3 regions of the Peribacillus sp. NPDC101480 genome follow, and region 3 is predicted to be linked to each of the others. Evidence: predicted binding sites of a transcription regulator. Region 3 holds the regulator's gene; each other region holds the start of a gene.
What was found. Region 3 encodes LexA, which represses DNA repair genes until DNA is damaged. Its sites were predicted from a motif close to CGAACATATGTTCG; they were not measured.

Region 1 (3,291 bases), on a different contig from region 3:
TGGCGCAAGCATCTCAAGCAATGCTAGCTCAAGCAAATTCCGCACCTCAAGGAGTTTTACAACTTCTGAGGTAAATTTGAAGGGCGTTTTATCCAGTAATGGATAAAATTATGACTGGGTGAATTGCTGGAACTTCCTAAAGCTGCATCAACCACAACGTAACTGGAAACGGTAAGCGTGATGGTCTGAAAATGATGGAGATGACATAATGGATAATCAGCAGCCAAGCTCCTTTGAGGAAACTCTGGAGAAGGTTCAACGACTAGGATATACAGTCTAAGGTGAAAGCTATGGCAATGAAATCCGTAGGGTGGCAAAAGCCATTCGAAGTGCCCAGCCCCTTATAAGATAAGGGTGAAGATATAGTCTGTTCTATGATCGAAAGACATAGTCGCAAAGCAAGCGAACCAACAACCACAAGGAGTTTTACAACTTCTTCGTTAATTTTAGATTACCTGAAAGAGACTCTAGTTTTACTAGAGTCTCTTTTTTTATCGAAAAATATAAAGGATCGGTTAGATTAACATTATTTAGCTCCAAAATACTATCATGTTTTGGCGTTAGTTTAGTTTTTTTATTTCTTGCCATTTATAAGTAACGGACCAATAACTTCTTTTTAGCATCTTTGCAATTTCATTTGTTGTATAACCATTTTCTTTAAGTTGTCTTAGTAATTTAATTTCATCTGGAGAATAGGGTTTAGAGCGATCTGAACTGCTGGTAAGAATCGTGTAATCAGGATACTTAGATTTCCACCTGAGTATTTCTTTTTGATTTCGGAATTCCCAAGAGGTTTTATATAACATGGAAGAACAAGTTTTTGCAACAGGTTCGATTAGTTCGAGGAAACGAAAAGTTTCTTTAACAGAAGTAGTTTTTAGAATATATCCATATCCATCTTTACGAGAGCTCAGCTTTAAGGATAAATGATATGTGGTAAATATATGTTCCTTTAGTTTCTCTAATTCGTCTTTAGGATAACATTGAAGGTAAAGGTAAATATGCGGTGTGAGGTAAATAATTTTTTTATTATGATTTACCCTGTATGAGATGCTTAAAGAGCCATCATCCATGTATAGAATAGTTAGGAAATGTGTTAAAATGCAATGTTTCAATAATGTGAAGGGGAGATGTTTAGTTCCATCATCACTGTAAAAGTGTGGGAATAAATTGGTGAATAATTCTAAAGAAGCGGAACGGACACATTGGCTTGCCGGAGTGATATATAATAATCCATCAAAAAAGGAAATTTTCCATTTTCGATAATCTCCCTGAGATGTGCCGTAGTGCTCCCGGTAGCTGTTGTTCTTTCTCCTGCTATTTTTATAAATTTTCGTGATTTCACCGTCACTTATAATGCTGGCATATAATATATTTTTCTGGATTTCAGTAAGATTAATTATGAAAACCTCCTTATATAAGAGTGTAAGCTCATCTTCTTAATCCCATTTTATAATGTTATCCCCTCCGATAGCGAATGTTTGTTCTCTATTTAATAATAAATCCTTTGTATGTACACTGTAAAGTTCCATTTCGGAACCGATATAAAAAGTAAAGATATCATATTGGGGGCTATTTAGATGCGGGAGAGTTTGTCCACAAATATCCTTTCCTCACAACTTAGAACAGCAATCTCGGAAGGAATCAGTTCATTTTATCAGCGGGAAATGAATACGCTAGCCTATTCGGAGCAAAGTGTGGAATCTACTGATATGCCATCAAAAGAAAAGGTGCAGGAAATGGTGGATAGTTTGAACACCTTCCTGAATCCGACACATACGGCGGTTCGTTTTGAATATCATGAGAAGCTGAATGAGTACTATGTCAAGGTAGTGGATGATGTAACGGATGAGACGATCAGGGAAATTCCCCCGAAGAAGTTATTGGACTTCTATGCGGCAATGACGGAGTTTGTCGGCATAATGGTGGATGAAAAAATATAAGCGGGTGATCAATTTTGGTACGAATCAGTGGTTTAGCAAGCGGGATGGACATTGATGAATTAGTTAAGAGCATGATGCAGGCAGAACGGGTGCCATTGGAAAAACTGACACAGAAAAAGCAGTATTCCGAGTGGCAGCGGGATGATTACCGTTCGATAAATACAGCTTTATCAGAATTGGATACGCTCATTCGTGATGGAATTGGGAAGCAGTCTTCCTTTATTAAAAAGAAGGTGATGGTATCGAATCCAGATGCTGTATCAGTGAGAAATGTGAATTCGACCATTGATTTTTCCGGGAATATAAAAGTGAATGGGCTTGCCAAGGCAGCAACCATGACAAGTACAGAAAAATCAGCTGTTACCGACCCGAAAAAGAAACTATCGGAATTGGGAATCACGACTCCTCAAGATATTACGATACTGTCCATCAATAAGGATGGCGGTTTTGATACGGAAGTAAAAGATGGCGCAACAGTGGAAAATCCGTATACTCTTACCCTTAATGCGGACGATACGTTAGAGAGTGTCATAAATAAAATTATTGCAAACTCGGGAGTGACTCTATTTTTCGATGAAACGTCCCAGAAGTTTTCCATCACTGCTAAAAATACAGGTGATATAAAAGATCGGCCTGAAATTGAGTTAGGGAGTACCGGAGATTTCTTCAATGTGCTAAAAATGAGCAGTAACAATGAAGGAACTGGCGGCACAATAGGGGAAAATGCATCGATTACTTATAATGGCCTGGACATTTCCCGTCCTTCGAATACGTTTCAGATTAATGGAGCGGAAATAACGGTAAAGCAAAAAACGACGGATACAGTCACATTCTCATCAACAGCTGATGTGGATGCCATCCTGGACACGATCACTCAGTTTGTGAATAAATACAATGATGTCATTAAAAAGGTTCAAGATAAAACGGGTGAAGCTAAATATCGCTCCTTTACCCCGCTTACCTCTGAGCAAAAAAAGGCAATGACAGAGGATGAAGTGAAGCTGTGGGAAGAAAAAGCGAAGAGCGGAACATTAAAAGGGGATTCGACGTTAAAAAGCCTCTTGACCACAATGAGGTCATCCCTATACACCTCGGTGGATGGGATCACAGGAAAAAACAATCTCAGCAGTTTGGGGATCACCACCACCAAAAATTATTTGGAGGGCGGTAAATTAACGATTGATGAGGACAAGCTCCGGGCAGCCATTAGTGAGGATCCGAATGCGATTTATGATATGTTCATGGCCAATGGGCCAGAAAAGAGCGACAAAGGCCTCGCGCGCCGGTTAAGGGATGATATAGAATCATCAATGAAGGCGATTACTGAAAAGGCCGGAAAGGCCGGATT
Region 2 (3,291 bases), on a different contig from region 3:
ATCCACATACATGGATGCCTGCACCCGCTAATTCCTTGAACGGTGGTTTTTTTCGAAAAAGTAATAACATAACAAGTCTTCAGTTTTGTTGCGAAGGCGGGGATTGAAATAATTATGATGTTCCTCGTATCCTTTATATATAAAACAATACATCGTGAAGGATTCATCGCGTTTGATTTCACTAACCTTAATATTCTCCTTGCGCAAATAGCGCCGCACCTCGGCAAGTTCGTCTTGAACCACTTTTAAAATATGTTCGACTAGCTCCGAATAGGGCCTTTTTAATTTAAACGGACTAATTTCGATGACCTTGAGATCCCGGTTTAAGACTGTAATAACCATAGGGAGGTAGATGGCTTTTTCAATCATATTTCGGTCATCTTCTGGAATGCGGGTCATCATGACCGCCCCTTTCTAAAATAGCGCGTTTTTAATAATAGTATGTATATTCTGCAAAACAAGAACATCCGTTCTGTTTTTTTATCCTAATGTATTTTCAGTGTATATGCAAGCAGTTTTGATAAATCAAGAAATATTCGTTAACAAGATTATGTTTTCCGGAGATAGGGAAAGTATGAAGATATATGGATAATAATTCTTGCAATTTCAGGGGAAAGTGATATATCTAAAATAAACAGTTTTTAATAAGTTTATGCTGCAATGATGGCAGCATGTCGAGGGAGATAATTATGGATTTGGATACTATACGTGAGTGGTTTACACTTGATCATATATCGGCACTAATTCAGCAATATCGCTCATTCGGTCCAATTCCTGGGATCTTGCTGCCGATGCTGGAAGCATTTTTGCCTTTTTTGCCCTTAGTGGTGTTCGTGCTTGCTAATGCAACGGCTTTTGGTCTCTGGTGGGGATTTTTATTTTCTTGGATTGGTGCGGTAGCGGGGTCTTTTTTGATCTTTTGGATTATTAGAAGATATGGTCAAATGAGGTTTTTCCGATTTTTGCAAAAGCATAAACAGGTGCAGAGGTTGATGGTTTGGGTTGAGAGCCATGGATTCGGTCCTTTGTTCATATTACTCTGCTTCCCTTTTACACCTTCGGCTATCGTTAATATCGTGGCAGGACTTTCAAAAGTCAGTACCCTGCAATATGGACTTGCAGTAGTGGGTGGGAAAGCGGTGATGATTTTTACGATCAGCTTCGTAGGTTACGATTTAGTATCATTAATTCATAAGCCTGTGCGAACGATCATTATCGGAATCGTCATCTTTATCCTATGGTATGTGGGAAAAAGACTGGAAGTCAGGCTAAATAAAAGCATGAAGAGAGAAGAAGGACAATAAATTAATATATAAATGCAGTAGGGGTTGAACTAGATGGAAAAAACAAACAAGAATTCTTTATCCGATTGGATAAAACCAGCGATGATAGCTTTTGTTATTTACATCTTAATCCGTACATTTCTCTTTTCAAGCTATGATGTTGAAGGGAAGTCGATGCAGCCGACCCTTGAAGATGGAAATAAACTTGTCGTGAATAAAATCAATTACCGGATTCATGATATCAACCGTTTTGACATTATTGTTTTTCATGCTAATTCACAAGAAGATTATGTTAAGCGAGTCATAGGGATTGCAGGTGACCGAATTCGTTATAAAGATGATTGGCTTTACGTAAATGGTGAAAAAGTGGATGAGCCTTATCTTGAGAAATTCAAGGAAGGTTTCCCGGAACAGGATTTTACAGGTGATTTTACATTAAAAGAATTGACGGACATGACCAAAGTTCCGGAGGGTAAGCTTTTTGTCATGGGTGATAACCGTCTTGAAAGTGCTGACAGCCGTCATTTTGGTTATATACCGGTTGAAAATGTTGTCGGTAAAGTGGATGTTCGATATTGGCCGGTCAATGATTTCAATTTTAAATTTACAGGTGAATGATTGTGGAAGCCCCAAAATTATGTGGGCTTTTTCTTTTGGGGGAAAACGCGAACGTACGATTGGTGTTTTTTAAAGGGAAACGGTAAAATAATAGAAAGTAAATCTAATTGGAAACAGAAACCTAGTCATAAAGACGAAAGTATTTCTGGTATGATGGGTCTAGATATTATGTTGTAAGGGGGAAAAAGAGATGTCACTCCGTTTTTTACTGGGAAGATCGGGTGCAGGGAAAACTTCGAATATATTGGACGAAATCCGCTCCAAATTGGCAGAAGATCCCGAAGGAAATCCAATTATCTACCTCGTTCCTGATCAGATGACGTTTCTATCTGAATATAAATTAATTAAAACACCAGGCCTTGCCGGAATGATCCGGACACAGGTTTTCAGTTTTAGCAGGCTTGCATGGCGCGTCCTTCAGGAAACCGGGGGGATGAGCCGGCTGCATTTGGACAGTGTCGGCGTCAATATGTTGATACGGAAGATCATGGAAGATAAAAAGGAAGAGTTAAAGATGTTTCGTCGATCTGCTGATAAGCAGGGGTTCATTGCACAGATGGAGCTAATGCTGGCCGAGTTCAAGCAGTATTGCATCCAACCTGATGACATTCAAAACTATTTGCAAGAAACCTCACAGGCAGGCAGCGGCATTCAGGATAAACTGCATGATCTTGAATTGGTCTATCAGGCTTTTGAGGATGAAATGGTCAACAAATATTTAGATTCCGAAGACTATTTCACCTTGCTGATCGAGAAAATGCCAGAGTCTTCATATATAAGGAATGCGGATATATACATCGATGGTTTTTATAGCTTGACTCCACAGGAATTATTGATTGTGGAAGAAATGATGAAGCTGTGCAGGAGTGTAACGATCTCACTGACGTTAGATCAGCCCTACAGGCAATATGCCCCGGATGATTTGCAGTTGTTCAGGCAAACGGGTAATCTTTATCATCACCTTTATCAGTCTGGATTGAGGAATGGCATACCGATTTCAGAAGATCGAATCTTAAAAGGGACGGAAAGGTTTGGAAAGAGTCCAGGGCTGAATCACCTGGAAACTCATTTTGCCATTCGTCCTGCACAAACGTTTGAGCAGTCACCTGATGTAACGATCGCCCAGGCAGTTAACCGCAGAGCTGAGATTGAAGGAGTTGCCCGGGACATCTTGTCGCTGGTCAGACAGAAACAGCACCGTTTTCGTGATATTGCGATTTTAGTCCGTAATGGGGAAGCATACGCAGATATTTTACAAACCGTTTTTCGGGATTATCAAATACCCTTGTTCGTCGATTCCAAACGGACGATGCTGAATCATCCTCTGATTGAACTGATTCGTTCCACTTTGGAGATCATCAATGGCTATTGGCGTTATGAGCCGGTATTT
Region 3 (3,291 bases):
GATTGATGAATTTCAGCTAGACAACAAGAATAGATTTAATCCGTCTTTTTGTAGGATTCTCTATAAGACAAAATACCAGTTTTGAGTGCAGCATAATTGCCTATGCTTGCATAGCCATAAAACCAGCCCATGAAAATTCCTGAAACCAAGTGATGACGATGACTGATGAAAATGGAAATGAACAAGCCAAGACCCAAAGCGATGGTAGGGACGAATTTTGGATGAATATGAAACATGACCTTAATAAGTTGAGTAAGAATCATGATGGTAGGAATGGCTATCACTGCATCCCAGAAGTTTGTATGGACGGTTGGGTAGTCCATGATTTCACCACCTTGAAATGAAGTTTTTAAAAATAGTTTTTGTTTTTCATCAAGGTTTTATACAAAAATAAATAATTACAAATTTAAAATTAACGAACAAGTTTTGAAGATTTTCAGTGTTCAATAGGAAAAGCCGTCAATCCATTTAATTAAATGGATTGACGGCTTTTCCTGTTTGGTAGGGAAATGGATAAATAATACTCGAAGCAGGCCACTCTAGGTAAGAAATCTATAATAAAAACAATTAGCCAAACATCAGAACCTTTTGTATGGGACTTGCTGTAACCTTTTTCATAGATGAGAATACGATAAGAATGAAGATGAACAGTGAAAAATAAAGTAAAACCATTGATGGGAGGTTCTAATGAGCAAGGAAACATTTATTAAGGAAATTGCTCCCTATGCCCAGAAAATTCAACAGGAATTTAAAATATTACCTTCTGTTGTCATTGCACAAGCTTGTTTGGAGAGTGGATATGGGACAAGTTTATTAGCAAGCAAAGGAAAAAATATATTCGGTACAAAAGGTGACTTCAAGGGTGAGTCAGTCATCATTCAGACAATGGAATATGTCAATGGCGTACCCGTTCAAGTATGGAACAAATTCAGAAAATACCCATCTTGGGAAGAAAGTCTTAGAGATCTTGCCAATTTATATGTAAAGGGGACTTCATGGAATAGAAGTCTTTATACGGCTGTCATTGGAGAAAAAGATTACAGAAAAGCACTCAAAGCAATTTTCGATGCTGGGTACGCCTCGGATCCCAACTATATTGAAAAACTGGTGAACCTTATCGAAACAAGCGATTTAACAAAATATGATGCAAGTATAGAAGAGGTTTATCATATTGTCCAAAAAGGGGATACCGTCTCTGCGCTTGCAAAAGCATACGGTTCTACACAAGTGCAGATTCAACAGTGGAACGGCTTGGTAGATCTTAACCTAATTAAAGTGAACCAAAGATTACGAGTGAAGTGAATTTTAACTGGGAGCGGTAGTTAAAGCTCTCTTTTTTATTGTAATCAGATTGTTACCAAAGTACATATTAGGCGATCGTATACTTCCGTTCGTAATTAAGGACGTTTAAATACCCATGAAAACTTGATTCTATTAAAATTCCATATGCATATTGAGAGAATTCGGGACATAGATTAAACAAACAAAAAAAGCGCGGTTAGCGCTTTTAGTGTATTTGTCTATATAAGCCTATTACTTTTCCAAGTATCGAAACATCTCGTAAAATAATTGGTTCCATATTCGAGTTCTCAGGCTGAAGCCTTATGTAATCCGGTTCCTTAAAGAATCGTTTTACAGTGGCTTCATCATCTTCCGTCATGGCCACGACGATATCTCCATTATTGGCATTGCTTTGTTGTTTCACGATGACATAATCCCCATCATGAATTCCTGCTTCGATCATACTTTCACCCATGATTTCCAGCATGAATACATGGTCATCATGTGGAACCATGCTTTCGGGAAGCGGAAAGTATTCTTCTATGTTCTCAATGGCCGTTATCGGCATTCCCGCTGTTACTTTTCCAAGTAACGGCACGTTCACGACATTGACTTTTGGAATATTGTTCGCTTCCTCCAAATTCATTATTTCAATGGCCCTTGGCTTGGTTGGGTCACGTCTAATCAGGCCTTTGCTTTCCAGGCGTGATAAATGCCCGTGTACTGTTGAACTTGAAGCAAGTCCCACTGCTTCACCAATCTCCCGTACGGAAGGTGGATACCCTTTTTGGCGGACCTCTTCTTTAATGAAATCAAGAATATCTTGCTGCCTTTTTGATAGTTTAGTCATATGTGCACCTCTTCCCCAATGTTCTTTGCTACATTATAGCATGGCCCCCAATTCTATACAAACATAAGTTCGAATTTTGTTGTTGACTGAAACAAGCGTTCGTATTATAATTTGACCATAACATACGAACGAACATTCGCTTTGGAGGGATATTTATGAAAAATTTATACAAAAATTATATTTATACGATTCTATTAGCGGGATCAGTATTCATCTTTTCAATTTTATTCTCTTGTACATTGAACAATGATCCAAAAAAGGATTTCCTTTCTATAGAAGTAAGTGAAGGTGATACCCTATGGGGAATCGCTGAAGAATATGAAGAAGCAAATTTGACAAAAAAAGAATTCATTGGTTGGATAGAAGAGCATAATGGTGTCAGGGCGGATACAATTAAACCTGGTCAAGTCATCGTCATACCGGTTAAAGGGGAAGAACTTGTCCAGAATTTGGCCAGTGAGCAGTAAGCAGTGAAGGTAGGGTATTATGAAGGCGGTAATCTATTGTAGGGTCAGCACAGAAAAAGAGTCACAGGAAACATCATTGGCAAGGCAGGAAGATGAGTTAGTCAAATTGGCAGAAAAGATGGATGTTGAAGTTATATCCATAATAAAAGAGCAGGCAAGTGGTTATGAGTTGAATCGGGATGGCATTTTTGACATGCTCGAACTATTTAAAACTAAAGAAGCTGAAGTACTATTAATCCAGGATGAAACAAGGCTGGGAAGAGGGAATGCCAAAATAGCCCTTTTCCATGTCATCCTTAAAGAAAATGTTAAAATTTATACACTCTCACATGACGGGGAGCTTGAGTTATCGGATTCGGATGCCATGGTCATCCAGATAGTCGGTATTGTAGAAGAATACCAAAGGAAACTACATAATCTTAAAATAAAGCGCGGGATGATAAGAGCCGTTGAAAAAGGATACCGTCCTCAAAAAAACCTTCAGAATCAAAGGAATTCCACTGGAAGGGACCGTATGGAAATCCCTATTGAAGAAATTATTAAACTTCGGGCCAATGGATTGACATTCGCAGAAATCGCAGCCACTTTAAGGGGATTTGGATACAATGTTTCAAAGGCTACTGTGAACAGGCGTTTTCTCGAACATCAACTGAATACAAATGAAAGTAAATCTTAGAACTTGTAATTTCGCTT

Region 1: the regulator LexA is predicted to act here: its motif matches at 1,475-1,488, upstream of ACQKMF_RS12755 (DNA endonuclease).
Region 2: the regulator LexA is predicted to act here: its motif matches at 1,950-1,963, upstream of addB (helicase-exonuclease AddAB subunit AddB).

Annotation. Positions count from the first base shown of each region.
Region 1 is NZ_JBNNSB010000003.1:310,869-314,159, forward strand. It holds gene ACQKMF_RS12750 (flagellin) at 1-74, shown strand, start outside; gene ACQKMF_RS12755 (DNA endonuclease) at 561-1,403, opposite strand; gene flaG (flagellar protein FlaG) at 1,581-1,943, shown strand; gene ACQKMF_RS12765 (flagellar hook-associated protein 2) at 1,958-3,291, shown strand, end outside.
Region 2 is NZ_JBNNSB010000004.1:38,842-42,132, forward strand. It holds gene ACQKMF_RS14480 (hypothetical protein) at 28-399, opposite strand; gene ACQKMF_RS14485 (TVP38/TMEM64 family protein) at 690-1,304, shown strand; gene lepB (signal peptidase I) at 1,338-1,901, shown strand; gene addB (helicase-exonuclease AddAB subunit AddB) at 2,092-3,291, shown strand, end outside.
Region 3 is NZ_JBNNSB010000002.1:576,933-580,223, reverse strand. It holds gene ACQKMF_RS10305 (hypothetical protein) at 36-323, opposite strand; gene ACQKMF_RS10300 (glucosaminidase domain-containing protein) at 688-1,302, shown strand; gene lexA (transcriptional repressor LexA) at 1,508-2,131, opposite strand; gene yneA (cell division suppressor protein YneA) at 2,287-2,598, shown strand; gene ACQKMF_RS10285 (YneB family resolvase-like protein) at 2,618-3,274, shown strand.